Regions from separate parts of the Exiguobacterium sp. s138 genome, predicted to be linked through region 2. Evidence: riboswitches for the same ligand, from Rfam matches in the RefSeq annotation. Region 2 holds a riboswitch; the other holds the start of a gene.

Region 1 (14,777 bases), 400 kb from region 2:
GTCGTAATTTCACCGGAAACAGGTGACACGACATATCCTTCCGTCGGTTCGATGGCATAACCGTCACCCATCATCCGTCCGGAGAAGACTTGATCCGGTACATCATCGAGAGAACGAATCACACCGCTGAGTGGCGAGACGTATCCTTCGCTCGGGACATAGGCACCATCTGTTCCGGCTAATCCGGATCGGTCATCTGTCCGGTTTTCCGTCCGTGCTTCCGCGCCTGTCGGAACCTGCGGAATCGGATCGGCTTCCGGTTTGGCTGGTGGTTGGTAATTCGGATCGTTCATGATTTCTGCCATCTCAGTTTTAATACCATCCGATTTCGGACCGAAGATAGCCTGAACGTTATCCCCGACTTCGAGGACACCGGCAGCACCCAACTGTTTCAAGCGCTCTTTATTGACACCGGATTTATCATTGACGGTAATCCGGAGCCGTGTGATACAGGCATCTAAATGTTTGATATTGGAAGGTCCGCCAAATGCCTGGAGAATTTCATATGGCAATTCACCAGCTGTCGCACCGGCTGTCGCTGCCCCTTCCTGAATCGCTTCACGTCCAGGAATCTTCAGATCAAATTTCTGGATGACGAAACGGAAGCCGAAGTAATAAATGACCGCGAAGACAAGACCGACCGGAATGACGAGCCACCAGGAGGTTCGGTTTGGTAAAATACCGAACAACGTATAGTCAATCAATCCTCCGGAGAAGGTCATCCCGATCTTGACGTTTAAGATGTCCATGATCATGAATGACAATCCGGCAAACACAGCGTGAACTGCAAACAATAACGGGGCAACGAATACGAATGAAAACTCGACAGGTTCAGTAATCCCTGTCAGGAAAGAAGTCAGGGCAGCCGAGAAGTATAACCCTTCAACCGCTTTCCGGCGATCCTTCGCAACCGTATGATACATCGCAAGACACGCAGCAGGAAGTCCAAACATCATGAACGGGTATTTCCCGGTCATATACGTTCCGGCTGTAAATGGAACACCATCTTTTAACTGGGCGAAGAAGATCCGCTGATCCCCGTTAACGAGATTACCGGCTTTATCGGTATATTCACCGAACTGGAACCAAAAACTTGAATACCAAATATGGTGGAGACCAAACGGAATGAGAGAACGTTCGACTAATCCAAAGATGAAGGCAGATAACGTTTCGTTTGATTCGATGATGGTTTTCGAGAACGTGTTGATTCCCGTCCCGATTGGTGGCCAAATATAGGACAGGGCAAAACCAGCGACTAAACTGAATAGCGCTGTAGCAATCGGTACAAATCGTTTACCGGCAAAGAATCCAAGGAAATCCGGAAGTTTAATCTTAAAGAATTTATTATAGCTGTACGCCGCAATCAACCCGGCGATAATCCCTCCGAACACCCCCATTTGCAGGGTCGGAATTCCTAAAACGGTCGCATACGATAAATCACTCGATTTTTGTGCTTCTGTAATCTTTTCAGGCGTAATCTGTAAAAATGAACTGATAACTTTGTTCATGATCAAAAATCCGACGATTGCGGCCAATCCTGCGACCCCTTCACCGTTCGCAAGACCAATCGCAACCCCGACGGCAAACAGTAATCCTAAGTTGGCAAAGATGATATCCCCTGCATCCTGCATGACCCGCCAAATGACGACCAGTGCGTCATTTTCGAGAAACGGAAGATACTGCGTCAGATTCGGATTTTGAAACGCCGTACCAAACGCCAGGAGCAACCCCGCTGCCGGTAGGATTGCGACCGGTAACATCAAAGCTTTACCGATCCGTTGCAATACACCGAACACATTTTTCCACATCAGTGATTTCCCTCCTTTTTTTGACCAAACTACTTACTTCATACCCTTAATGTTTCTTGCGCAAAACTATTTGTCTGATGTTTCTTTCCACAAAAAAAGAGCCTTCCCAAATTGGGAAAGCTCTTTTAAATATTAGACTGACTTTTCTTGTTTACGTGAGTTGATGACGGCTTGAATCTCAGATTTAATGTTATCTGATTTTGGTCCGTAGATGGCTTGAACGTTGTTACCAACTTCAAGTACTCCAGCCGCACCTAATTTTTTCAATTCGTTTTTATCAACTTTTGATTTATCAAGAACTTCAACACGAAGACGTGTGATACATGCGTCAAGGTGTTTGATGTTTGATTCAGAACCGAGTGCATCAAGGATACCAGCTGCGAGTTCAGAACCTTGTGCCATTGATGTCTCTTGTACTTCGTCTTCACGACCTGGTGTTTTCAAGTTGAACTTGCGGATTGCGAAACGGAATCCGACGTAGTAAACAACTGCAAGCACAAGACCGACGACGATGACGAGCCACCATTGCGTGCGTCCTGGAAGGACACCGAAGAGAAGGAAGTCAATCAATCCACCTGAGAATGTCATACCGATTTTAACGTTCAACAGTTGCATTGTCATGAACGAAAGACCTGCGAAGACTGCGTGAACTGCGAACAGGATCGGAGCAACGAACAAGAATGCGAATTCGATTGGCTCTGTGATACCTGTCAAGAAAGCTGTAAGTGCTGCTGATCCAAGAAGACCACCAACGACTGCGCGACGCTCTGGGCGTGCTTCATGGTACATAGCAAGTGCTGCTGCAGGAAGACCGAACATCATGAACGGGAATTTACCAGTCATGAATGTACCAGCTGTCAATGCAACGTTATCTTTTAACTGAGCGAAGAAGATCGCTTGGTCACCGTGAACGACTGTACCGGCTTTGTTCGTGTACGAACCGAACTCGAACCAGAATGGTGCGTAGAAGATATGATGAAGACCAAATGGAATCAATGAACGTTCAATGAGACCAAAGACGAAAGCTGCAAGTGTCGGGTTTTTCTCCATCATGAAGTGGGAGAATGTGTTCAATCCGTCTTGAGCGAACGGCCAAACGAAAACAAGTACAAGACCTGCGAATAATGAAACAACTGCTGTAACGATTGGAACAAAACGTTTTCCTGCGAAGAACCCGAGGAACTGCGGCAATTCGAGATTATGATACTTCCCGTAGGCCCAGGCTGCGATTAAACCGATGATGATACCACCGAACACACCTGTTTGAAGTGTCGGGATACCGAGTACGTTAGCGTAACCTTGTCCGTTAGCGACCATTTCTGGTGTAACGCCGAGCCAAACGCTCATTGTTTTGTTCATGATCAGGAATCCGACGATGGCTGCAAGTCCGGCTGCGCCGTCCCCTGCTAATCCGATCGCGACACCGACCGCGAATAAGAGTGCTAAGTTACCGAAGATGATGTCCCCGGCTGCTTCCATCAATTTTGCAACCTTAATGATTGCATCATTTTTTAAGAACTCGAGTTTTGACGTCAAGTTCGGATTTTGCATCGCGTTACCGAATCCAAGTAAGATCCCGGCAGCAGGCAAAATCGCAACAGGAAGCATCAACGCTTTACCGACACGTTGAAGAACAGCGAAAATCTGTTTGAACATGTGTGTTTCCTCCTTTTGATGTACGAGCTAAGAATAAGGAATAATACCAATGACAGGTCGAAAAAAGTCAGACATCTGACCGATTTTTACAGAAAAAAATCAGGCACGAGCGGATTGTAGACAAAATACACTTATCCCGTAAAAATAACGGAAATAAATCATCTTGCCCGACATCCCACTCATGCCTGATCGTATCAGTAACACGTAGTCCGTGCGGTCATTTACCTAAATCGTACTGCACTAAGCGTTGCAGATGCATCGTAAGATACGTCGCTTCACCGCGCGGTACCGCTTTCTTCAACTGACGTTCCATGATGGACATCAGCTCCCAAGCAGTATCATAGCACAGCGGATATTCTTCGCGCAATAGCTTTTCTACTTTTTCTGGCGCCTCTAGGTACTCCCCATTGGAAACCCTTTCAATCGCTGAACGCAAGTGCCGGATTAAACGCTTGTAATCCAGTGATTTCCGGTCGATTTTAATTTGTAATCGTTGTTCAATATGACTGGCAATCAATCCGACCAATTGATGATGCCGGTTCACTTCGAGGACATCTTTGAAGTTCGTCGCCGAGTGAATATGAAGGGCGATAAATCCTGTTTCGGCCGGAGGTAAATAAAAGTTCATCTCGGCACTGATGAATTCGACGATTTCTTCAGCGAGCGCATACTCTTCCGGATATAACGCTTCCGTTTCCGCAAGAAACGGATTTGTGACTTCCATTCCCTGTTCGAGCCGCTTGAACGTAAACGTCAAATGGTCCGTCAGTCCGATATGAATGTGCTCATCGACCCGTTTTCCGAATCGCGTTTCGATCATTGAAACGATCTCATTCATCAAAGCGATGAAGTTTTCATCCAGATGTCCGACAAGCGCCTTGTACTGCGCTTGCTCGTCTTTATCTTTTAACGTATACACTTTTTCCAATTTATCAAGATCCGTTAGTTGATCGCCTGGCTTCCGACCGAAGCCAATCCCTTTTGCGAGGATAATGACTTCCTGGTTGGCACCAGTCGAACAAATGACGACATTATTATTTAAGACTTTGATAACGTGGTACATTTGTTTATCCATTCGCTCTCAACCCTATCTGCTCTTACACATTTTTTTAAAGACACTGATTTTATTATAACGTGTTTTCACATACTAAAAAAGCCTACTCGCTCAAGTAGACTTTAAAACATTTGGTAACCGCTCTTACGCAGGAAGCGAATTGACATTCCGGCGATGATGATTCCGGCAAGACCGGCAACGAACATCGTGATATCCGCCGTCTGCAGACCCATGATGCGTTCCCCGAGTTTCGGGATTGCTTCACGCGCATTCGTGAAATAATCCAGTGTCGACTGATTATCAATCATCATGATGATGATGATCGGATACAGGACAAGCATGATCCACGTACTGCGTAACAACATGTTTAAGATAAAACCGATACTAAAGAACATGACGAGATATAGAACACTCCCGATCACGGCTTGAATGATATGCATAATGTTCCCCCTTTGAATCTCTTTTAGTATAACCGACAAAAAAGGCAAATGCACGAGTGTACATTTGCCTAAAACGTGAACTTAGAATTTACCTTTTTTGATGGCAAGACCAATCTTTTTAAGCTCAAGGAAATGTTTGTTGTCGATGACTTTTTTCATGAACGATGCGTTACGGCCGTAAATCTTCTTACCGAAGACCATTCCGATTCCATCTTTATGACCAAGTGAAGCGACAGTTCCTTTGTTCTCGTATGTGAATGTCGATGTTTGACGTCCACCGATGAGTGCAGCAATGTTTTCAGCCACTTTATGTGCCTGTTGTGTTGCGATTTGTGCTGTCGGCGGGTATGGGCGGTTTGAAGCCGGATCCATAACAGCTGAACAGTCACCGATCATGAAGACATTTTCATGCCCAGGAACGCGGAGGTCTTCTTGAACGACAACACGGTTACGCATTGCTTCAAAACCAGACGCTGCAACAACAGGGTTACCGCTGACGCCACCAGTCCAGATGATTGTGTTCGCTTCGATTGTTTCTGTTGTATCCCCTTGGAGCGGTCCGAATGTAACGCTGCCCGGTCCACATTCCTTGATGCCGTTACCGAGTTTAAACTCGATGCCTTGGCGCTCAAGCCATTTATGTGCGTAGTTTACGAGATCTGCATCGAATCCTGGAAGAACAGTCGGTGCAGCTTCGATGTTGACGACACGAACGAGTTCGCGCGGGATGTCATATTGTTTGCACAGTTCAGGAATCCGGTTGACGAGCTCACCCATGAACTCGATACCCGTGAACCCAGCGCCACCGACGACGATCGTCAAGAGTGAACGGTTTGTTGAACCTGTCGTTTTGTACTCTGCGAATGAGTAGTCGATGTGCTCTTTGATTTTACGGACACTGTTCAATGAACTGATTGTTAGAGCGTTCTCTTTCAATCCTTTGATTCCGAATGTTTCAGGAACTCCGCCGAGTGCCACGACGACATAATCGTAAGGGACTGTTCCACCGTCGACGAGTTTCACTGTGTTGCTTGCTGTATCGACTTTTTCGACGATTCCTTTTACAAGCTTGACGCGTGAAGGGTTGATGACATCGTTGATATAGATACGCGCTTGTTCAGCAGACATCGTACCTGCTGCTGGTTCATGTAGCCACGTTGTTTGGTAATGGTAATCGTGTTTGTTGATTAATGTGATGTTGGCTTGGTCGACGCCAAGTTTCTTTTGAAGGTTGACTGCTGTGATCAATCCACCGTAGCCGGCTCCAAGAATAACAATGTTTGGTGTGTTCATGTTCTGATACCCCTTACGCATAATAGTTTTGTTGTGATTTTCTTCACATTCAATTGCAGATAAATGCTCAAAAACTTTGTTCAAATAATGTTCACACGTCTATACGTTTATTGAACCATTTTCTATCATAGATTGCAAAGGGAAATTATGCAAACCCAAAAAAATGTGAGATGTCCCGTACTTGCAACATCGAACCCTACTTCCTATATAATAGAGGTATCCAATTTTAGGAGGGACTCAGATGCACCAACCATATGATGTCACGATTATCGGGGGCGGTCCGGTCGGGCTGTTCACCGCGTTTTACTCAGGGATGCGTCAAATGAAGACGAAAGTCATCGAAAGTCTGCCGCAACTCGGCGGACAGCTAGCGACGCTCTACCCTGAAAAATATATATACGATATTGCCGGCTTCCCGAAAGTCAAAGCCCAGGACCTGGTCGATCGGCTGCTGGAACAGGCAAATGAATTTGATCCGACGTATGTGCTCGGCGAAACCGTCCTTGCATACGAACGTCTCGATGATGGACTGATCCGTCTTGTCACGAACAAGGGGGAACATTATACGAAAACCGTCATCCTGACAGCCGGGAACGGTTCATTTGCTGCTCGTCCCCTCGGTGTCGCGGACGCAGAACGATTTGAAGGCAGTAACTTACACTACTTCGTCAACGAGATGGACCGCTTCAAAGATCGCCAGGTCGTCCTGCTCGGCGGTGGTGATTCCGCAGTCGACTGGTCGCTGATGCTCGAGCCAATCGCGAAATCCGTCACACTCGTTCACCGACGTGATAAATTCCGCGCCCATGAGCATACGGTCGAATTGTTGCATAACTCGTCCGTCAATGTCATGACACCTTATACCCTTGAATCCGTCACCGGAGAAGACAGTATCGAGACGCTGACATTCAAACATGCCGAAACGGATGAAGTGATTGTCGTCGGTGCTGATGATGTCGTCTGTAACTTTGGTTTCGTCTCATCACTCGGACCGCTTAAAGAGTGGGAGGTCGAATTCGAACGGAATTCCATCCGTGTCAACTCGAAGATGGAAACTGCGATTCCCGGCGTATTTGCCTGCGGCGACATCGCGACGTATGATGGTCGTGTCAAATTGATCGCGACCGGTTTCGGAGAAGCACCGATTGCCGTTAACCAGGCGAAGTTGCTTGTTGATCCATCAGCCCGCCATCCGCAACACTCAACAAGTCTGTTCGAAAAAGTGAAAAATCATTAAGTGATCACGAACAACAGCGTCCCCTCGATTTCGGAAATCGAAGGGACGCTGTTTTTTGGGCTTATGCGTTGGATACGGGATCGAGTGTAATTCGGTACGTCCACTCACTCAGCTGTTTCCCACCCCGCTCGATGGTTTTTTCGGAAACGAGTCGTCCGCCGAAACGTTCGTAAAAATGACGGGACGGGTTATCTGCCAGCACACTTACCATACAAGACGAGAAGCCTTTCCGCCTGAGATCTTCCAACACGTGATCAAACAACCGTTTACCGGTTCGTTGCCCCTGATGACTTTTCAACAGATAGAGCGCGTACAGCTCTCCCTCCGTCGTATCATTTTCCCTATTTGGTCCACCGTTCGCAAAACCGACGATTTCGTTTGTCTGATCAAGTGCCACGAAAACCGGACCTTCGGCAAGACTGTTCCGCCAACCCGGTTCCCGGTTCTCCGCAGATAACTCATCGAGATATGCATCCGGAATAATCGTCCGATATGTTTCCCGCCAAGATGCGACATGAATCCTGGCAATCGCAGCAGCGTCTTCCATGTCGGCTCGTCGAATCGTTAAAAATCCGGTATTCATAGTGGAATGATAAATCGCCGGACCCGTGTTCCATCTTCTTTGATGTAAGATTCGATTTCTTGACCACCGTTTGTCAAAATGACACGACCGGATGCGGTGTTATCCGCACTACAAGTGATCAAGACGGAGGCAAGTCCCCGCTTTCGCGCAACTTCAAGCGCTTGCCGTAATCCTTCCGTCGCATACCCCTTATTGCGCGCACTCGGTCGAATGCCATAACCGATATGCCCTCCGACTTGTTGCAATTGATCGTTTAGATCATGCCGGAAATTGACTGCACCGACAATCGTTTCCCCGTCATACAACCAATACGTCGAGTGGGTCACCCAGTTCGTCGGGGCCACCCGTTCCTCTTGTTCCTGTTCTTCCAAAAAATCCTCCAACGGCAGAAACGTTTTACTGACGACACTCGGAACGATGCTTTCACCGGACTCTTGCCACTCTGATACATAATCAAGGTATTACGGTTCCAAGTGCAGCGATGGTTTAATTAAGGTAATCATTTGTGGTTCCGGACCTCCTCTTCAATCAAACGATCAAGCCAGTCATCAACATGTTGGAAGAGATATCCCGCTTGTTTGGCTGCCGTCGTATCCATATAGAAATCGTGATCCGGTGCAAGCGGTGACGGCTCTTCGCCTGTCGTCTCAAACCGTGATGTCGTTCCTGCCACGTGATCAATCTTATCCATTAAGTCCTGAATCGATAATACGCCGTCACTCGCGGCATTAATCGGTCCTGTCATCGTCGAACGGCCGCACCACTCGAGGAAAGCTGCCGCTTCGTAACTCGAGATATATCCCATCTTCGCATACAGATTTTCAGCGATGACCGGTTGATCGGCTAGTGCCCGTTTGACATGAAAGATCAGCCGTTCCGTGTAATCATCCGGTCCGAGGACAACCGGGAAACGGACGGCAATGACCGGGAAAGTCGCACGTTGGAAGAAATAACTTTCCGCCTGACGTTTTCCTTCGCCGTAATCATGTTCTTTTTCAAGATCATATTTCCCGGGAAACGGATTATAGGACCGCTCGGAAATGTTTGTCCCGCCCTGCTCATAGACCGACATCGTCGACGTCAGAATGTAACGACCGACTTTTCCTTCGAAGGCATCGACCGCAAGCTTCGCCTGATACGGATTAAAACAGATATTGTCATAGATGATATCCCAGTTTTGACTTCCAAGATCCTTCATCGTACTGCTTGATGTCCGGTCCCCTTTAAAAAATGTCAAGCCCTTCGCGACCGGCGGCGTATGTTCCCCACGCGTGACAATCGTCACATCGTCCCCCGATTCCGCGAGCCGTAATGCCAACCGTCGACCAAAGTAGCGTGTTCCACCGAAAATCAGTACCTTTCGCATCGATAGTCCTCCCTCATCATAGCGTGCTAACGTTCCTGTTAGTCCTTCTCCATCTCCATTGAAAAGTCCTGTCAATCGCTCGTGAAAACAAAAAAATCGCAGACGGCAATCGTCTGCGATACAAGTCATTTCATTAACAGCCGCCCGGTGTGCCGGCATTCGTCGCCGTTCGGAACGACGTCCCGCAACCGCATGTCGCGATTGCATTTGGATTCGTAATCGTGAATCCGCCTCCGAGCATGGATTGTTTATAATCTACTTCCAGTCCTTTAACGACCGGATAATCTTTTTGATCAACGATGACTTTGACTCCGTGTTGCTCAAAGGTCAAGTCCGTCTCTTTTTCACTGTCAAACCCCATGCCGTAGGAGAGACCACTGCATCCGCCGCCTTGGACGAGCATGCGCAGATTTTGTTCATCGTCCGGCGCCTGCAACATCATTTCTTTGACTTGCAGTGCGGCCGCTTCTGTTAAATGAATCATGTCATCACCTTCCCTTTTTTATTAGTATACGCAATTTTAAGGGGAATCGAAACCTAGTTGCTTGAAACAATCTTGAATTCGTTGTATAAATAAGTTGTATTAAAAAAAATTAAATCGTTCCATCTTCAGGGCAGGGTGAAATTCCCGACCGGCGGTAAACAGGCGATTCGCCTGAAGCCCGCGAGCGAATAGGGCGCTATTTGCTGATTCTGTGTAACTCAGGAGCCGACAGTATAGTCTGGATGGGAGAAGATGGCGGCATGTTTCTTTCTTGAACCGATTTTGCAAAAATCGATCAGGCTTAGTTTACTGCGGACTTCTCCCCCATCGAACACTTCGATGGGGGTTTATTTTGAACGCAGACATGCCAATACTTCATCGAGAGGAACGAGCAAAAGGAGATTATACTCGTATGAAACGCACACAAAAAATGGTCACATTATCGATGTTAGGTTCAATTTCATTTGTTCTTATGCTACTGAATTTCCCGCTTCCGTTTTTACCGAACTATTTGAAGATCGACTTCAGTGATGTTCCTGCTTTGATCGCCGCAATCATGTTCTCACCTGTTGCCGGCGTCATCGTCGAAGCACTCAAAAACGTCCTGTACTACATCTTCCGTGGAAGTGGTGTTCCGGTCGGTGAGCTTGCCAACTTCGCAGCTGGCGTTGCCTTCATTCTTCCGGTCAGTTGGTTCTATCATAAAAAGAAATCGACAAAAGGTCTCGCAACCGGTCTTGTCGCAGGTACGATCACGATGGCATTCGGTCTTGCCATCCTCAACTATATCTTGATTCTTCCAGCGTACGCTTGGTTCTTCGGTATGGACTACATGCTTGACCCTGCCGTCAAGTGGACGACGATTACAGCCGGTATCTTACCGTTTAACATCATCAAGGCGATGTTCATCTCAGCACTCTTCATCCCGCTGTTCCTGAAACTAAAACCTTGGATGACACGTCGTCAACAAACTGTCTAAGTCCGAAGCCGCGCCCGCTGACAGACACAAATCCCCGGTCTCTTGTGAGACACGGGGATTTTTTTAGAGCTCGTTTTCTTCGATTTTCTGATAAATCTTTTCAAGCAGTTCTTCCGGTGTCTCCCCGACAACGGTTTCTCCATCGACGAGACAAAAATGGTCAAGCGAACAAATCCCGCAATAACCGAGGCAACCATATTCGACGACATCGACATTCGGGTCCCGTTCGAGCTGTTGCATGACGACCTGAGTCCCTGTCGCTAAGTTACTGATACAAAATTCAATAATCGGATTCACTTTTTTTCCTCCTTCAGGCAGGAATTATCTTTCCTCATGTCGTATTATACAAGGTCAGACTGATTTAGGGGAACTAAGGGGGATTTTAAGTTATGAAGCAACTGGTTGTTTTAGGTGGCGGATATGGTGGCATGCGGATTTGTGAACGATTCAAGGATGAAGATGTTGCTGTGACGCTCGTCGATCGTTTACCGTACCACGCGTTAAAAACAGAGTACTATGCACTTGCTGCCGGAACATTGTCGGACCGGGATGTCCGGATCGCGTTTCCGGAAGGGGAACATCTCTCATATAAGTATGGACATGTCGTAAAGATTTCACCAGAGACGAACTCCGTTCATCTGCAAGACGGAACGGAATTGTTTTATGATGATTTGATCATCGCCTTAGGTTGTGAAGATAAATACCATAACATACCGGGGGCACAAGAGTTTACTTACAGCATCCAGACACTCGAAGAGTCACGGAAAACACAACAGGCGATTTGCGGACTTTCACCCGGTGCGATCGTTTCCATCGTCGGAGCCGGATTATCCGGAGTCGAGCTCGCGAGTGAACTGCACGAAAGCCGGAAAGATTTGAAAATTCGCCTATTCGACCGGGGACCGTCCGTTCTGTCCTTCCTCTCGGATAAAGTGTCGACCTACGTCCAGGAATGGTTCGAGGAGCATGACGTCGAAGTCATCAATAACTCGAACGTCACCTTCGTCACGGCGGATGATGTTCAAAACGGGGATGACGCCTATCCATCGAACTTAACGATTTGGACAGCGGGTACGCAACCGGTTAAAGTCGTCCGTGATCTTGGTTTTGAAGCTGACAGCGGCGGACGGATCAAGCTGACGGAACACCACCATGTGCCGGAACATGAAAATGTGTTCGTCATCGGGGATTGTGCCAGTCTCCCGTATGCGCCAAGCGGTCAGCTTGCGGAGCATCAAGCGGATCAGGTCGTCGATGTCCTGCAGGCAAAATGGGCCGGCAAGACATTGCCGAAACTGCCGGAAATCAAATTACGCGGTATGCTCGGATCACTCGGAAAGTCAGACGGCTTCGGCATCGTCATGGGGAAACAGGCGTTGACAGGGAAAGTTCCACGCCTTCTGAAATCCGGTGTGCTCTGGAAACATAAAAAGATTAAATAAGAAAAACGGCGCCGGTCATTCCGGGGCCGTTTTTTCAAGTCTTCTGTCAATTGCCTGCGTAATTTTTTTCAACTGGACGTATCCTTCATCGACCATCTCACCGTCAAGCAGGACAAGCGGATAAAAATAAACATCGTCCTGAAGAGCCGTAATCCATTCATCCTCGACCGGTGCCGCTTCGAAATCCACATATTCAAAAGTCAATGCCGTCTCGTACTTCCGTCCAAGAACGGCTTGCAGCCAGCTGTAGGTCTCTTCTGAACTCGGTGCCCCGACGCAACTCGGACACGTCTGTGCCGCCCCATATACCTTGATTTCCATCTGTGGTCCCCCCTATTTGTTACACTTCTTTTTTAGTATACAAGTTTTCCAGATTGAGAACATTTTTCAACCCTGTTACAATGATTCTATAAGAAAGGATGTGTTTACGCATGGAAATGTTTGATCAAGTAAACGAAGTACTCGAAAAATTGCGTCCGTTCCTTCTTCGTGACGGAGGAGACGTTGAACTCGTAGATGTAGAAGATGGTATCGTCAAACTCCGTTTGATGGGAGCTTGCGGCAGCTGCCCAAGTTCAACAATCACACTGAAAGCTGGTATCGAACGTGCCCTGCTTGAAGAAGTAGCCGGCGTCGTTGAAGTCGAACAAGTTTTCTAATGAAGTAAAATCCCCACTGACATCCGTCAATGGGGATTTTTTTGTTTAAAGAATCCATTCTGCCAACGTATCGACCATGTAGGTCGGTTGGGCATCCTGTCCTTGAATGAAGACCGGTGTATGAACGCCGGAGTTGACATGCATCGTCCGGATACCGCCGTTGATCCCGAATAAAATGTCGGTATGGTAATTATCTCCGACCATGATGAGATCTTCTTTCGCAAGACCGATCATCTCAGCCGCAATATTGACCATGACCGGTTCCGGTTTCCCGATATAAAACGGTTCTTTTTCCGTCGTCACGCGTAACACCGATGTCAACGCCCCGTTCCCCGGTAAGAAGCCGCGCTCTGTCGGAATCGCGATATCTCCATTCGTCGAGATAAAACGGGCGCCGGCCCGAATCGCGAGGGCTCCGATCGCTAACTTCTCATACGTGATCTGACGGTCAAGACCAATCACGACATAATCGGCATGCTCATCCGCAACGACTTGTAAGCCTTGACGCTCAAGAGCATCAACCAATCCGCCTTCTCCGATGGCATAGACTTTCGCACCCGGATCGAGTTCTGCGATGTAGCGACCTGTCGCCATCGCACTGGTTAAGACATGTTCCGCATTCGAGTGAACACCCATGCCGCGTAATTTCTCAGCGACGGCTTCTGCCGTCATCGAAGCATTATTCGTAACGAACAGATACGGTACATCTTCTGCCTGCAACCGGTTGACGAAATCAACCGCTTCTTTGACGGGTTCTGTCCCGTTATACATCGTACCGTCTAAATCAAATAAATAGCCTTTTGCCTTCATGCTGACTCACTCCTCATTTGGTAAAAATGCCGAGACGGGTCCGAGTTCTGTCTCTAGATAATGTCGGACCGCGTCCGGGAAACGACGTAATTGTGTTTCTTCCTCAAACAAAACGTTGCGGATTTCCGCTGTACTTGATGTCGTAAATTCACGGACGATTTGTGTCCGGAGTGCCACGATGCGCTTCAAACTCGTCGCAAGTGACGCGTCGATGACCCGCTCATCTTCTAAAATCATGACGATATCTTCATAACTTCCCGGATCACGCATGATGAAACCATCAATCATACTGTTTCCGATGTCGATGATGCTTTCAATCACTAAAAATCCAATCCGTTCCCACGCCAGTGAAACCGTCAAAGCATCCCCCGTTAACTCTTTACTTTGACGCAATGCCGTTTCCAAACAAACCACGGTTTGTTCAATCTTTTCACGATTCACAAAATACATCTTCCATTCCCCCTCACACCCTTCATTTTAGCTCTATCGGCGAAACATGAAAAGCAGAAAGGCTGTTTGCATCACATTGCGCAATGTGTTATCCTCAATTTAGATTTTTACGAAAATAGTATGTCACATTAGGTGACTTGGAGGTTATTCATAGATGGAACGCGAATTAGCACTAGAAATCGTCCGAGCAACAGAAGCAGCTGCACTGGCATCCGCCAAATGGATTGGCCGGGGGAAGAAAAACGAAGCCGATGATGCGGCAACAACAGCCATGCGCGAAGTCTTGAACACCGTCAACATGGCAGGAACGGTCGTCATCGGTGAAGGGGAACTCGACGAAGCACCGATGTTATTCATCGGCGAAAAAGTTGGTACGACAAGCGGTCCTATCGTCGATATCGCCGTCGATCCGCTCGAAGGAACGAACATCGTGGCAAAAGGTCTCGGTAACGCCATGGTCGTCATCGCGGTCGCTGACCAGGGAGCATTGTTACACGCACCGGATATGTATATGGA
Region 2 (14,777 bases):
AAAGATGAGGTCGAGCGGCGGGTCACGGAACTGCTGGAGTTCGTCGACTTGGCGGATAAAGCTGATCACTATCCGGATCAGCTATCAGGCGGACAGAAACAACGGGTCGGGATCGCCCGGGCACTCGCCACCCAGCCATCGGTCCTGTTATGTGACGAAGCGACATCCGCTCTTGATCCGCAAACGACCCAACACATATTGCGTCTGCTGAAACAAATCAATCAGGAATACGGCATTACGATTTTACTGATTACCCATGAGATGGGGGTCATCCGTGAAATCTGTGACCGGGTCGCCGTCATTGAAGCCGGTCAGCTGATTGAATCAGGGACCGTGTTCGATGTCTTCTCGAACCCGCAGACGGCAACGGCGAAAAACTTCGTCCGCTCCGTCATGCAGGATGAGATTCCGGCCTCGGTTCAAAAAGTCATCGATCAACGGGATGCCGGCCATCACATCTACAAAATCAACTTCCTTGGAGCAGGGACGGGACAACCGCTCTTATCGCAGGTCGCAAAACGGTTTGATGTCGATCTCAACATCCTGCACGGCAGCATTACGGAACTGCAAAACATTCCGTTCGGCAGTCTGCTTGTTGAACTGATTGGCGACGCGACGGAAATCAAGCGGGCATTACAATATATCGATCAGTCGGATGTCATCGTCGAGGAGGTGCTCGCAGATGCTAGTTAATTACACGGACATCTGGACTGCTTTTCTGCAGACGTTGACGATGGTTGGACTGTCATTACTCTTTTCGACATTGATTGGTTTACCGCTCGGGATTCTGCTTGTCGTGACACGCAAAGGAGCGTTGCTCGAACGAATTCCGTTCTTCAATGTCCTAAGCGGCATCGTCAATATCTTCCGGTCCGTTCCGTTCATCATTCTGCTCGTGGCAATCATTCCGCTGACCCGTTTAATTGTCGGATCGTCAATCGGAACACAGGCGGCAATCGTTCCGCTCGTCTTTTACGCGGCACCGTACATTGCCCGCCTGATCGAAAGTTCGTTGCTTGAAGTCGATACCGGTGTCCTTGAGGCAGCGGAAGCGATGGGGGCGACACCGTTGCAGACGATTTTCCGTTTTCTGTTGCCGGAAGCGCTCAGCTCGCTTGTTCTGAACCTGACGATTGCGACGATTGGTTTGATCGGCGCATCAGCAATGGCCGGGGCGATTGGTGGCGGTGGACTTGGTGACTTGGCGATTACCTACGGTTACCAACGGTTTGATACGACGGTCATGATCATCACGGTCGGAATTCTCGTCATCTTGGTTCAAGGACTACAGACGACAGGCAATCTGTTGGCACGAAAAATTCGGAGACACTAAAAAAAGAGAGAAAAAAGGGAGAGATGGATGATGAAAAAAGGTTTAGCGATTGGTGCAGCATTAACGACGGTATTGTTTGCGGGATGTGCCGCTTCCGGAGAAGAAGATCAAAAGACGGTCAAGCTCGGGGTCAGCGGTTCTGATACACAAGTCTGGGAATACGTCGCGAAAAAGGCGAAGAAAGAGGGCATCACGATTGAACTCGTCAAGTTCTCCGACTACGTCCAGCCGAACCTCGCCCTGGCGGAAGGGGAAATTGATGCGAACTCCTTCCAGACGGTTTCTTACTTTAACGCCTTCAAAAAAGAACATAAGTTAAAACTGTCGCCAATTGCGACGACGGTCATCGCACCGATGGGAATTTATTCGGATAAGGTCAAGGACGTCAAAGACATTCCGGTCGGCGGAAAGATTGCCGTTCCAAACGAAGCGACGAACATGGGTCGGGCATTGCTGCTGTTGCAGGAAGCCGGCTTGATTAAATTGCCGGATGACTTTGACGGCAACGGATCCGTTGATAAAATCGTCGAGAATCCGAAAAAACTGAAAATTGTCCCGGTCGTGGCCGGTCAGACACCACGCGTTCTGCCGGATGTCTCGGCCTCGATCATCAATAACGGAATCGCGGTCGATGCCGGATTCAACCCGATCAAGGACTCGATTCTCCATGAAAACGAGACGGCAAAACCATACATCAACATCATCGCGACCCGGACGGAAGACAAAGACAAAAAGACGCTTAAGAAAATCGCCTCGCTGTATCAGCAGGACGATGTCGCGGCCTTCATCAAAAAAGAATACAAAGGCAGCACGATTCCAACGTTCGTCCCACTCAGTGACATCGGCGAATAACTAAAAATCCAAAGGAGCTGACCGAAATGACGATTCAGACAAAACGGGAAAACCTGACACAAACGATTGAACAGGATATTGAACAAAAACGCGAGTCTTACCTCGAGACAAGCCACCGGATTCATGCGACACCCGAGATTGGCAATGAAGAATATTTTGCGTCACGCCATCATGCGGAACGACTGACGGCGGAAGGATTTACAGTTGAACTTGGTGTCGCGGGACACGACACGGCGTTTTTGGCCCGGAAGACTTCGGATAAACCGGGAGCGACCATCGCTTTTCTCGCTGAATATGACGCATTACCGGGGATTGGTCATGCGTGCGGTCACAACATCATCGGCACGACGAGTGTCGCGGCAGCAATCGCCCTCAGCAAGGTCATTGATGAAGTCGGCGGCAGTGTCGTCGTTCTCGGGACACCGGCGGAAGAAGGCGGGCCGAACGGCAGTGCGAAAGGCAGTTTCGTCAAACATCATCTGCTGACAGGGATCGACGCGGCCCTGATGGTTCATCCGTCCGGACAGACCCGGATCACCGGTTCGTCACTTGCTGTCGATCCGCTCGATTTTGCCTTTACCGGCAAACCGGCTCACGCGGCGGCATCGCCGGAAGAAGGGATCAATGCGCTTGACGCCGTCATTCAGTTGTTTAACGGGATCAACGCGTTACGTCAACAGTTGCCGAGTGATATCCGGATTCACGGTATCATTACGGATGGCGGAGATGCACCGAACATCATTCCGGAGTACGCGAAGGCCCGTTTCTTTATCCGGGCGACGACGCGGGAACGGTTGAATGCGGTGACGAAGAAAGTCAGAGCTGTTGCTGAAGGAGCGGCTCTAGCGACCGGGGCAACGCTTGAGGTCATCGCCTTCCAAAATGAGGTTGATAACCTGCTGTTCAATCGGACGTTTGACGAGATTTTCCGCGAAGAAGCGACGGCGCTCGGAGAAGATGTCAAGACGGACGAACGGCCGGGACTCGGTTCGACCGATGCCGGAAATATCAGTCAAGTCCTGCCGACGATTCATCCGTATATCAAGATCGGAGCTGATGATTTAGTGGCGCATACCGAAAGTTTCCGGGAGGCGGCAAAATCGGAACAGGGCGACGAAGCTTTGATTACGGGAGCTAAAATTCTGGCGCGGACCGGATTACGCCTGCTGACGGATGATTCATTGCTCGGTACGGTCAAACAGGAGTTTCACGACCGGAAAAACGGTTATTTGACGTAACCGGGACAGACAGAAGTATGGATTTTCCCGCCGGATCTTTTCTTGACCACCGGGCGGGAAAATCATACTTTTTTTCTTGCATCACAAAAAAAGAAAACAAATTCTTTTTTGTATTTTAAAATAACCTGTGCTAGTCTTGACCTGTACAACTGAATAACCAGTTCTTCGAGGTAGGGTGAAAATCCCAACCGGCGGTGATGCGATTTTTAAATCGACGAGCCCGCGACCCATAGTGTACGCACTATGGCTGACTTGGTGTGATTCCAGGGCCGACGGTAAAGTCCGGATGGGAGAAGAACGAAAAAATGTGCTTGAAACCATTTTCTGAAAAAATCTGTTCGGAAAAAGGTCTATTTCTGTATGCTTTTTAGCAGAAAACAAGACGTTTCTTTCGTGACCCTTCAATCATGACGCCCTGCATCTGCAGCGGCGTTTTTTCTTTTGAAAGGAGCGAAATCATGAATAATCGAATGCATCAGGCGATGCAATTGGCACGGATGTTAGACGGACAAACCAGTCCGAATCCGAGTGTCGGTTGTGTCATTACGAAACATGGAAAAGTGCTTGGCTTCGGCGCCCACCGGTTTGCGGGTGGACCGCATGCGGAAGTCGAAGCGTTAAAAATGGCAGGAGAGGCGGCGCGCGGTGCCGATCTCTACGTGACGCTCGAGCCGTGTAACCATCACGGCAAGACACCCCCCTGTACGGAAGCGATTTTAGCTGCCGGCATCAAGCGGGTGTTCGTCGCGACCGAAGACCGTCACGCCATCGTCGCCGGACAAGGCATCAAACGGCTGCGCGACGCGGGGCTGACAGTCGAAGTCGGACTGCTCGAAGACGAAGCCGTTCGCTTGTATACACCGTTTTGGCAAAGTCTCAAACGTCACCGCCCAAACGTCACCGTCAAAGTCGCACAAAGTTTAAACGGGATCGTCACGACAGGGCAACAACGCTTTATCACGTCAGTTGCAGCGCGAGAAGCCGGACGTGAGTTGCGGGCGACACACGACGCCATTCTCGTCGGAAGTGAGACGGTGATGGTCGATGATCCCGCATTGACATTACGGACGGAAGCCGGACCGGAACCAATCCGGATCGTCGTCGACCGGCGCGGACGTTTGCCGGAAACGGCGCAAATTTTCCGTGACGGCTTGAATACGACGTACTGGCTGACGGAACAACCGCGTGTCTCGGTTCAATCGAATGTCACGGTTCTCGTCGGCACGTATACGACACCGAATCAGATTTTAGACATATTGTACGACCAAGGCATCCGCAGTGTATTGATCGAAGGCGGACCGACGATTCAGTCGGCGTTTTTAGAAGCCGACCTTGTCGACCGTCTTGAGGTCTATCAAGCACCATCGGTTCTACGTGGAATGCCGGGATTATCAAGTACTGTCGAAATCGAAGACCGGTTTGACTTAACGGACGTCAAGCAAATCGGACAGGATGTCCACCTGCGCTACGAACGGAAAGGAGACGGCTTATGTTCACAGGATTGATTGAAGAAGTCGGAACGCTCAAACGCAAAGTTCCGCGCCCAAATGGTCTGGCGCTTGAAATTGAAGCGCAGCATGTACTCGAAGGAACAAAAATCGGTGACAGTATCGCGGTTGACGGGATTTGTTTGACGGTCACGGCGATGACTTCGACGGCTTTTACGGCAGATGCCGTGCACGAAACGATTCGGGCGACGTCTCTTCAGACCTTACGGGTCGGCACACCGGTTCAACTCGAACGGGCGATGCCGGCAGACGGACGGTTTGGCGGTCATTTCGTCAGCGGACATATCGACGGAACGGCTCGGTTCTTAAGCCGGCGCCCGGACGGTGAAGCGATGGAATACCGGTTTGAGACCGGTGACTGGCGTAAGTATTGTATTCCGAAAGGTTCGATTGCGATTAACGGAACGAGCCTGACGATTCAGCACATCGAGACAAACAGTCTGACCATCTCGTTGATTCCGCATTCGCGGCAGGTGACGACGTTTGACCGGTTGCAAAGCGGATCGCTCGTCAATATCGAGTGTGATTTAATGGCAAAACATCTGTATCACTTTACGCAGCAGGAACAAAAGACGGATTGGTCGGCATTTTTAGGAGGCGGAGCAGGATGAACGGATTTGATCTTGTAGAAGAAGCGGTGGAAGACTTAAAACACGGACGTCCGATCATCGTCTGTGATGATGAAAATCGGGAAAATGAAGGAGATCTGATCCTCCTCGCGGAACATGCGACACAGGAACAGATCAACTTCATGATTACGCACGGGAAAGGACTTGTCTGTGTCCCGGTCAGCCCGCAACTTGCAGCACGCCTTGAGCTGAACCCGATGACGGATGTCAATACCGATCCGCACGGGACGGCATTTACGATCAGCATTGATCATGAAGACGCGAAGACCGGCATCAGTGCCGCGGAACGTGCCTTGACGATTCAACGGATGCTGACGGACGGGCCTAAACAATTCAAACGTCCCGGTCATATCTTCCCTTTAATTGCAAAAGAGGGCGGCGTTCGCGAACGACGCGGTCATACGGAAGCCGGTGTCGATTTGGCCCGTCTTGCGGGAAGTGCTGAAGCAGCCGTCATTTGCGAAATTATTCTCGAGGACGGAACGATGGCCCGTGTGGATGATTTGCTGACGTATAAAGAAGTCCACGGGTTGAAGATGATTACGATCGATGCGCTTGTTGCCTATCTTGAACGTCCGGTCCGACGGGAAGCGGACGTCCTGCTTCCGGCGGTGCATGGCGCATTCCGGATGCTCGGTTATACGACGCCCGATCAAAAAGAGCATGTGACCGTTTTATCAGGAGAGCCGGAAGACGGGATGCTCGTTCGGCTGCATTCCGAGTGTCTGACGGGAGATGTCTTCGGTTCTAAACGGTGTGATTGCGGTCCGCAACTCGACGCGGCACTGGAACGGATTGGTCAGGAAGGCGGAGCCGTTCTTTACTTGCGGCAGGAAGGACGCGGCATCGGTTTGATGGCAAAACTGAAAGCCTATGAGTTGCAGGAACAGGGGCTCGATACGGTCGAAGCAAATCATGCGCTCGGCTATGCGACAGACTTACGCAATTATTCCGTTGCCGCCGCTATGTTGCACGATTTGGGAGTCACGAAAATCCGTCTGATGACAAATAATCCTGAAAAACAGCAGGCGTTGGAAAACGAAGGGATCACAGTGCTTGAACGGGTTCCGCTTGAAATTGCGGCGGTTCCGGAAAACAAACAGTATCTGCAGACGAAACAAACGAAACTCGGGCATTTGCTCGACATCCAAGGAGGAAACTAACATGGTATTCGAAGGATTTTTAACAGGTGAAGGACTGCGCGTCGCGATCGTCGCAGCACGATTCAATGAATTGATCACATCAAAATTAGTCGGTGGAGCGAACGATGCGTTCCGTCGCCACGGCGTCGCGGCGGACGCTGTCGACACGGCGTGGGTACCGGGAGCGTTCGAGATTCCACTCGTCGCGGAAAAGCTTGCGAAAAGCGGGAACTATGACGCTGTCATCACACTCGGGGCCGTCATCCGCGGCGCGACATCACATTATGATTATGTTTGCAACGAAGTCGCGAAAGGGGTCGCCGGCGCCTCACGGGAAACAGGCGTGCCGATTATCTTTGGTGTTCTGACGACGGATTCGATCGAGCAGGCTGTCGAACGGGCGGGAACAAAAGCCGGTAACAAAGGATATGAAGCGGCGGTTTCTGCGATTGAAATGGCCAACTTACTGCGCACCATTTAATGAGATAACTGAGTCTTGAGACCTGTTTCTTCACGGAACAGGTCTCTTTTTTCTTGATGGCGCAGGACTTCGCTGACATCATCCCTAATCAAAAGAGAAAGACTGTTCGCAAAGGGAGGGAACAATCCATGGGTGGTGTGAATAAATCGTATTATCTGCCTGGAATCGTCGGATTCATTGCGGGATATTATATTTGGCTCCTTGTTTTTAATCAGCAATCAGAATGGGTGTCTTGGGGAAGTAACTTATTCTCGATTTTCGGCTGTCTGTTCGCGACCATCCTGTTGGTTCGGGCGCAACGAGATCCGAATCAGCAGGAAGGGCGGTTTTTTCTGTACCTGGCCTGCGGGATTGGCAGTTATCTGATTGCGGAAATCATCTGGTTGACCTATGAAAACATCCTGCAAGTCGACGTACCGTTTCCCGGTGTATCAGATATTTTTTATGTTTTGCAGTCTGTTTTCTTTTTAATCGCCTTCATTCATTTAATTCACCGGCACGTTACGAAAAATCGGTTGCTCAGCTTTATTTTTGATATTGCCATCGTCATGACGGTGGCGGTCACGTACAGTTGGTATTTCCTGATCCGGCCGTTGTTTGATACACCGTTCGCATCGAACGCCGAGGTGATGTTAGCCTTTGCTTATCCGTTGTGCGACATCGTTTTGTTATTTTGTATGATCAGTATTTATTATCTGTTCGAGAAAAAAGAGTGGTACGAACGGCGGCGCTTGTTTCAGTTTCTATTTGCCGGACTGTTACTTCAGGTTGGAGCGGACACGTTATTTGTCTATATGACGACCGTCAGTGGAGACAATGCGATCCGGTTGATTGACCCGTTATTCATCCTTGGATTACTGATGGTCGGTGTCTCGGGGCATATCGTTAGTCCGGTAGATTCAAAAGAAGACAGACAGTCGAAACAACGGATAAAAGTGCAGGTCGGAAAGTTATTTTTACCGTATTTACTGGTTATTCTGCTGTTTTTGACGATGGCTTTCTATGCGCGTCGGGACGAAGCCTTAAACGGGTTGATGATTGGTTGTGCTGTCACGATTCTTCTGATTTTAGTCCGCCAGATTCTGATGATTTTAAGTCACCAGGAACTGATTCAGGAAATTCATGAAAAGGCGGATGAGCTGGAAGTCAGTGAAGAACGCTACAAGTCGTTGTTCACGTACCATCCGGATGCCGTCTATTCCCTTGATCTGAAAGGACGGATTGAGAGCGCGAATCCGTCTTTTGAAAAATTAACGGAGCAGCATGCGGAAGAGTTAGTCGGTAAAACGTATCGTCAGTTCACGACATGGCAACAGACGTCGACAGACAAGGCGACAGCACAGCAATTTGAAACTATTTTCCAAAAATCCGGCGGTCCGGATGTGTTGCTGAACGTAACCAACATTCCGATTCGCGTCCGGGACCGGTTCGTCGGAATGTACGGGATTGGTCAGGATATCACGACAATTAGGGAAAATGAATTAAAGATTCGCCGGCTTGCCTATTATGATCATTTGACCGGTGCCATCAACCGGACTTACTTTGAAGAAGTGTTGCACCATTTAATCGAAACGGAACAAGCCGATGAGACGATCGTCCTCTGTTTCATTGATCTCGACGACTTTAAACTCGTCAATGATTCGTTTGGTCACCATGTCGGGGATCAGTTACTGATTCAAGTGGCAAAACGCCTCCAAGAAGCCGTCGAACCGGACGATCTCGTTGCCCGGCAAGGAGGAGACGAGTTTACTGTCATCCTGCGGAATGTCACGTCGGATGATCAGGCGAGATGCCGTACGGCCCGTCTGCTGGATGATTTAAAACGAACGTATGCGATTGAAGGAATCGAATTGATTTCCAATCCAAGTATTGGAGCGGTCAGCTGCCGGCGGACGTCGGAAAAACATGTCGTGACGTTATTGAAGCAGGCCGATCTTGCGATGTATCAGGCGAAAACGGGTGGCGGCAAATCTATTATCTTCTTTGAAGATATTGCCGAAAAAGCGTCCTACCGCTTGCGACTCGAGTCGGAGCTGCCGATTGCTATCGAAACCAATCAGTTGATTTTACATTATCAGCCGCAAGTCGATACGGTCACGTACAAGATGGTCGGCGTTGAAGGACTGATCCGCTGGAATCATCCGGAACTCGGAATGATTACACCAAACGATTTTATTCCGATGGCGGAAGAAGCCGGAATGATTATCCGGCTCGGGGAATGGGTCTTGCGCGAAGGATTTTTACAGGCAAAACAGTGGCAGGATGACGGTCTGAACTTAAAAGTCGGACTCAATGTTTCGATGCAACAGTTTCATCATCCGACGTTCGTCCTGACGTTGATTCGGCTGGTCGAAGAAACAAAAGTCGATCCGACCCGGATTGATCTTGAAATCACGGAAGTCTCAGCCGTTGAAGACATCGAAGAGACCGTCTTGACGATGAATCGTCTGAAGGACCTCGGCTTCACGATTTCGATTGATGATTTCGGAACCGGTTATTCGTCCTTATCGCGGTTGGCGGATTTCCCGATCGACACATTAAAGATTCCGCGTGAGTTCGTCGAAAAAATCCAGCCGGCAACGACCGGTTACTCGATGATTTCGTCCATCATTCACTTAGCGAAGTCGCTTCATCTTGAAGTCATCGCCGAAGGTGTCGAGACACTTGAACAGGTCAACGTCCTGAACCGGTTGGAATGCTCGCGGATGCAAGGGTATTACTTTGGCCGGCCGATGCCGGCAGAACAAATCCCGGCTCTTTACTAAAAAAGAAGACGATCCTTTCCGGTAAAACAGGAAGGGATCGTCTTTTGGTCTTTTAGCATTATAAGCGCAAAGAAAGGGACGAACCTTTTCCAAGGACATCACGTTTCGTACTCAGGACGTCACTCGTCAACCAGTCGACGTAGGAGAGCGGTTGTTCGAGGATGAATCCGAAGTTTCCGCTCCGTGTTTCATCCGGAGCATAGGTTGCAGCGAGCGACTCAAGATAGATATCATCCTCGATCGTCTTCTCGATCTTGGTATCGAGTTTAAAGTGAGCGACGGGATTAAATGTGACCGGCTCATTACCCGTATTCGTAATCGTTACCCGTGTCTTGACGAGATCAAAGGATTCGTCATGGGTGAAGCCGTGAAAGAAGTCAATCATCCCGTAACTCGGACGGGCATGGAATACTTTGACTTCTTCGACTTTCATCCTGATCGGTCCGATCGTACGTGTTACATCCGGACGGACAAACTGTTTTAATGTCAATTCACCTTTGTCATCGGCAATTGATGCGTCGACTTTCGTCAGTTTCCGGTCATCCGGTAATTGCGGATTCGGGACGTAAGCGGCTGTTTTTTCAATCGATACCTGCTCCTGTTTTGGAAGGGACACCGGTTGTTTTGCCTCTTGGACCGGATTCCCGCAACCGGAAAGAATCGTTCCGAGCGTCAGGAGAACAACTAATTGTTTCATGAAAGACTCCTTATTTCTTTGACTTCAGCAAGTCGAATATGATTTTGGCGTGATCCGTATTATCGACTTGTCCGGCGAATCGTTCCTTCGCGGGACCGAAGGCATAGACCGGAACATCCTCCCCGGTATGTCCGCCTGTCGTCCAGCCGGTATGTGACCGTTCATTAAAGATCGCTTCGATGGCATTATCGATATCAAGCAGTTTCTGCGACTCCGCTGCACGAATGACGGATCCGATTTCGTCTTCCGTCAAGGCAAGTTTCTTTTGGTCGATATACGTCGTCAACGTCTGACGGACATCCGCTCCGTTGATAATTTTTTCCGCCATGAAGTCCGGTGTCTTTTTCGCCGCTTTGATAGGCTCGGCGAACCAGTTATAAATTCCGTCCGCGCCGATTGAATAACCGCCGGTCGAATGATCGGCCGTCGCGACGACGAGTGTATGTTTGTCTTTTTTCGCGAAAGCAATTGCCGCTTTAAAGGCGCGTTCGAAGTCTTCCATTTCGCTCATCGCTCCGACGATGTCATTGTCATGACCGGCCCAGTCGATCTGACTGCCTTCGACCATCAGGAAAAAGCCTTTTTTGTTGGAATCAAGACGTTTGATGGCGGAGTTCGTCATCTTCTCAAGGGACGGAACCGTGTTTTCACGGTCGATGCGCTTCGGCAGTCCGCCGTCTGCAAACAGACCGAGGACCTGCTTGTTTTGATCTGTCTGCAGTTGATCCAGATTCGTGACGTAACTGTAGCCGTCTTTTTTAAACGACTTCGTCAAGTCGACGTCCGGTCGGACGAAGTTGGATTTTCCGCCACCGAGGAGGACATCAATCTTATGATTACCGTTGACCCGTTCCTTAAAGTAATCGTCGGCAATTGCATTCATATTTTTCCGGTTCTCATCGTGTGCGCCGAACGAAGCCGGCGTTGCGTGCGTGATTTCCGATGTTGCGACGAGACCTGTGGATTTTCCGCGTTCTTTCGCTGCTTCGAGAACCGTCTTAACTTCCGATTTATCATTGTCGACCGCAATCGCCGCATTGTATGTTTTGACGCCGGATGACATCGCCGTCGCGGCAGAAGCGGAGTCCGTGACGTTTTGTTGCGGATCTTCCGGATACGTCATCTGTTGTCCGACGAGATACTGATCGAACGCCGTTTTTTCGGCCAGTGGCGTCGAAGGGTCATTCTTTAAGTAACGATGGGCTGATGTATACGAGACGCCCATCCCGTCTCCGATCAGGAAGATGACGTTCCGGATTTCCGGTGATTTCGCGTGCTTCGTTTTTGCTTCGGCATCGTTCATCGAGACCATCGTGCTTAAGGAAAGGGTCGATAAAGCTAGGACAGGAATGATTCGTTTCAAGGTCATGAATGGTTCCTCCTTCAGGAAAATGAGTACGGTTCAGATCTACAGGACTAACTCTAGCGTTGGAGTGTAAAACGCACATTTGACCGATGTAAAGTTTTGTTAAGAATCATCAAAGAAACTTTACGTTTGGCAAAGGGACGTTCAGTTTGATGAGTAAAAAAGAGTCAGAACGGTAATAGTATAAGAAATGGTTTTGAAACATTTTCCAGTGATAAGTCGTAAATAAAGATAATCAATTTCAAGGAGGAATGACGATGAAGAAGACAAGGTGGATGACAGTCGGTCTCCTCACGGCGACAATTGGGCTGGCAGGATGTAATGACCAGACGATAGAAGATGGTCAAGGGGAAAACGGGTCGAAACAGCTCTCGAATACGGAGTTGCTGAAAAAAGCATCGAATGCGCAAGAAGACATTAAATCGTTCCGGATGGAAGGAACGACGGCATCGGATGTCGGCGACATGACGGTCGATCAGAGGGTAACGGTCGATCTGATTCAGGAACCGCTCGCCATGCATCAGACGGTTAATATGAAAAACCCGCAAGATGGAAAAGATCTTCAGGTGGAAAGTTATATCATCGATGATAAGTTGTACCTCTCCCAAAATGATCAGTGGTTTGTTCAGGATGCATCCCAACTCGGTGAGATGATGACTCAGATGAAATCAACCGTCTCAACAGATAAAAACCTGCAATTACTGAAAAAGTATAAAGACAGCTGGACAGTTAAAAAGACCGGTAACGTCTATCAGGTGGATGTGGATTTAAAAGGGGGTCAGTTGAAAGCGTTTATGAAGGATTCACTGGAACAGTCCGGTCAATTTAATCAGATGAAAGAGGTCATGGATCAAATTGAGTATAAAAAGATGGTCTACTCGATGACCTACGATGCAAAAACCTACTATCCAAAAACGATGGATATGGAGATGGAGTTTGCGGTTGACGGGAAAACGGACTTTTCGATGAAAAATGAATCGACGTTCTCGAAATTTAATGAAATTCCAGCCATAAAATTGCCGATGGAAGCTAAAAATGCACAGGAATTGCCGGGCGGTAATCAATAAAAAAGCTGATTTACCTAAAGAAGCAATCGTCTCCCGGATTACTCCGGATAGATGATTGCTTTTTACTAAGCAGTAAAAAATACAATAATGTAATATGGACAATCGTATGCATAAAAAATTAATCATTGACAATAATCTGTAAATTCTGAAAAAATAGAAAAGTACATAGTAAATTGAAGGAGGGGATTGGAATGGGAACATCGTTCAGTGATTGGATTGGCGCGGTATCGGATTTCGTCTGGGGTCCGCCGTTGCTCATCTTTTTGGTCGGTACGGGGATTTACTTGACGATACGACTTGGATTCATTCAGATCACCAAACTTCCGTATGCCTTGAAACTGGCATTCTCGAAGCACCAGGACGATACGTCGGAAGGGGATATCAGCCATTTTCAAGCCTTAATGACGGCACTGGCAGCGACGGTCGGCACGGGGAACATCGTCGGAGTTGCGACAGCCGTCGTCCTCGGAGGACCGGGCGCGATCGTCTGGATGTGGTTATCCGGATTGTTCGGGATGGCGACGAAGTATGCCGAGGCGATTCTCGCCGTCAAATACCGTGTCGTCGATGAGAAAGGACAGATGGCCGGGGGACCGATGTACTATCTCGAGCGGGGATTAAAACAGAAATGGCTCGGTGTCCTGTTTGCCGCGTTCGCGTCGCTCGCCGCCTTCGGAATCGGAAACGGCGTCCAGACAAACTCGGTTGCGCTGGCGATGAAATCAACGTTTGACGTACCGTTGTATGTAACCGGAATCGTCTTGATGGTGGCGACGGGGGTCGTCATTCTCGGCGGGGTCAAATCAATCGGCAGAGTCGTCAGTTATTTTGTGCCGTTCATGATTTTCTTTTATGTCGGAAGCGGTCTCCTCATCATGGTGATGAACTTTGATCTGATTCCGGGAGCACTCGCGACAATCTTCAGCAGTACGTTCTCGAATGAAGCAATCACGGGCGGAGCGATCGGAGCCGCGATTCGTTACGGGGTCGCACGTGGCGTCTTCTCGAATGAAGCCGGTCTCGGTTCAGCACCAATCGCAGCAGCTGCTGCGAAAACGGATTTTCCGGGACGGCAGGCACTCGTCTCGATGACACAGGTTTTCCTTGATACACTTGTCGTCTGTTCGATGACCGGATTGACGCTCGTCATGGGTGGTCAACTTGATAAAAAGCTCGAAGGGGTCGAATTGACGACCGCCAGCTTTGAAGTGTTCCTTGGACCGGCCGGGAAGTATATCGTGACAATTGGTCTTGTCATGTTCGCCTTCTCGACCGTCCTCGGATGGTCCTACTACGGAGAAAAATCGATCTATTACCTGTTTGGTCAAAAGTCGATTTTACCGTACCGGGTTCTGTTTGTTCTCGTCGCGGGACTTGGGGCGATGACGACGAACTTAAACATGGTCTGGGCGATTTCCGACGTCTTCAACGGACTGATGGCCATTCCGAACTTGATCGGCTTGATTGGTCTGTCGGGCGTCGTCATTGCGGAAACAAGGTTGTTCCGGGAACAGCTGAAACGGGAAGAAGCTAACCGGCGCGTGTCCTAGAGATCACTTCATCTAAACAAAACCCCGCATTCTCAACTGAGAGTGCGGGGTTTTGTGTAGTCAGACCGTCCGGTACAGCATGACGGATTCGTATGGCCGTAAGATAAGCTGTCCGGATTTCTCTGAAACCTCCGGATAGTTCTGAATCA

What was found. A riboswitch is a leader RNA that binds a small molecule or an ion and turns the genes downstream of it on or off. The one in region 2 is predicted to bind FMN.
Region 1: linked by a shared signal. The riboswitch ahead of KNP91_RS07735 (ECF transporter S component) and the one ahead of ribD (bifunctional diaminohydroxyphosphoribosylaminopyrimidine deaminase/5-amino-6-(5-phosphoribosylamino)uracil reductase RibD) in region 2 are both predicted to bind FMN.

What each region holds. Positions count from the first base shown of each region.
Region 1 is NZ_JACSMW010000003.1:84,094-98,870, forward strand. Features, by position in the region: gene ptsG (glucose-specific PTS transporter subunit IIBC) at 1-1,808, opposite strand, end outside; gene ptsG (glucose-specific PTS transporter subunit IIBC) at 1,941-3,464, opposite strand; gene glcT (glucose PTS transporter transcription antiterminator GlcT) at 3,682-4,539, opposite strand; gene KNP91_RS07700 (YuiB family protein) at 4,641-4,958, opposite strand; gene KNP91_RS07705 (NAD(P)/FAD-dependent oxidoreductase) at 5,040-6,251, opposite strand; gene KNP91_RS07710 (NAD(P)/FAD-dependent oxidoreductase) at 6,493-7,488, shown strand; gene KNP91_RS07715 (GNAT family N-acetyltransferase) at 7,550-8,071, opposite strand; gene KNP91_RS07720 (GNAT family N-acetyltransferase) at 8,068-8,442, opposite strand; gene KNP91_RS07725 (NAD-dependent epimerase/dehydratase family protein) at 8,571-9,437, opposite strand; gene KNP91_RS07730 (HesB/IscA family protein) at 9,571-9,921, opposite strand; FMN riboswitch at 10,039-10,179, shown strand; gene KNP91_RS07735 (ECF transporter S component) at 10,334-10,900, shown strand; gene KNP91_RS07740 (YuzB family protein) at 10,964-11,197, opposite strand; gene KNP91_RS07745 (NAD(P)/FAD-dependent oxidoreductase) at 11,290-12,342, shown strand; gene KNP91_RS07750 (DUF1462 family protein) at 12,358-12,663, opposite strand; gene KNP91_RS07755 (NifU family protein) at 12,774-13,001, shown strand; gene KNP91_RS07760 (TIGR01457 family HAD-type hydrolase) at 13,047-13,811, opposite strand; gene KNP91_RS07765 (DUF86 domain-containing protein) at 13,818-14,261, opposite strand; gene glpX (class II fructose-bisphosphatase) at 14,416-14,777, shown strand, end outside.
Region 2 is NZ_JACSMW010000003.1:481,341-496,117, reverse strand. Features, by position in the region: gene KNP91_RS09650 (methionine ABC transporter ATP-binding protein) at 1-693, shown strand, start outside; gene KNP91_RS09645 (methionine ABC transporter permease) at 683-1,333, shown strand; gene KNP91_RS09640 (MetQ/NlpA family ABC transporter substrate-binding protein) at 1,364-2,185, shown strand; gene KNP91_RS09635 (M20 family metallopeptidase) at 2,212-3,423, shown strand; FMN riboswitch at 3,581-3,725, shown strand; gene ribD (bifunctional diaminohydroxyphosphoribosylaminopyrimidine deaminase/5-amino-6-(5-phosphoribosylamino)uracil reductase RibD) at 3,882-4,928, shown strand; gene ribE (riboflavin synthase) at 4,913-5,542, shown strand; gene ribB (3,4-dihydroxy-2-butanone-4-phosphate synthase) at 5,539-6,723, shown strand; gene ribH (6,7-dimethyl-8-ribityllumazine synthase) at 6,725-7,183, shown strand; gene KNP91_RS09610 (putative bifunctional diguanylate cyclase/phosphodiesterase) at 7,312-9,948, shown strand; gene KNP91_RS09605 (DUF4352 domain-containing protein) at 10,007-10,645, opposite strand; gene KNP91_RS09600 (alkaline phosphatase) at 10,656-11,957, opposite strand; gene KNP91_RS09595 (DUF6612 family protein) at 12,269-13,078, shown strand; gene KNP91_RS09590 (alanine/glycine:cation symporter family protein) at 13,270-14,628, shown strand; gene treC (alpha,alpha-phosphotrehalase) at 14,689-14,777, opposite strand, start outside.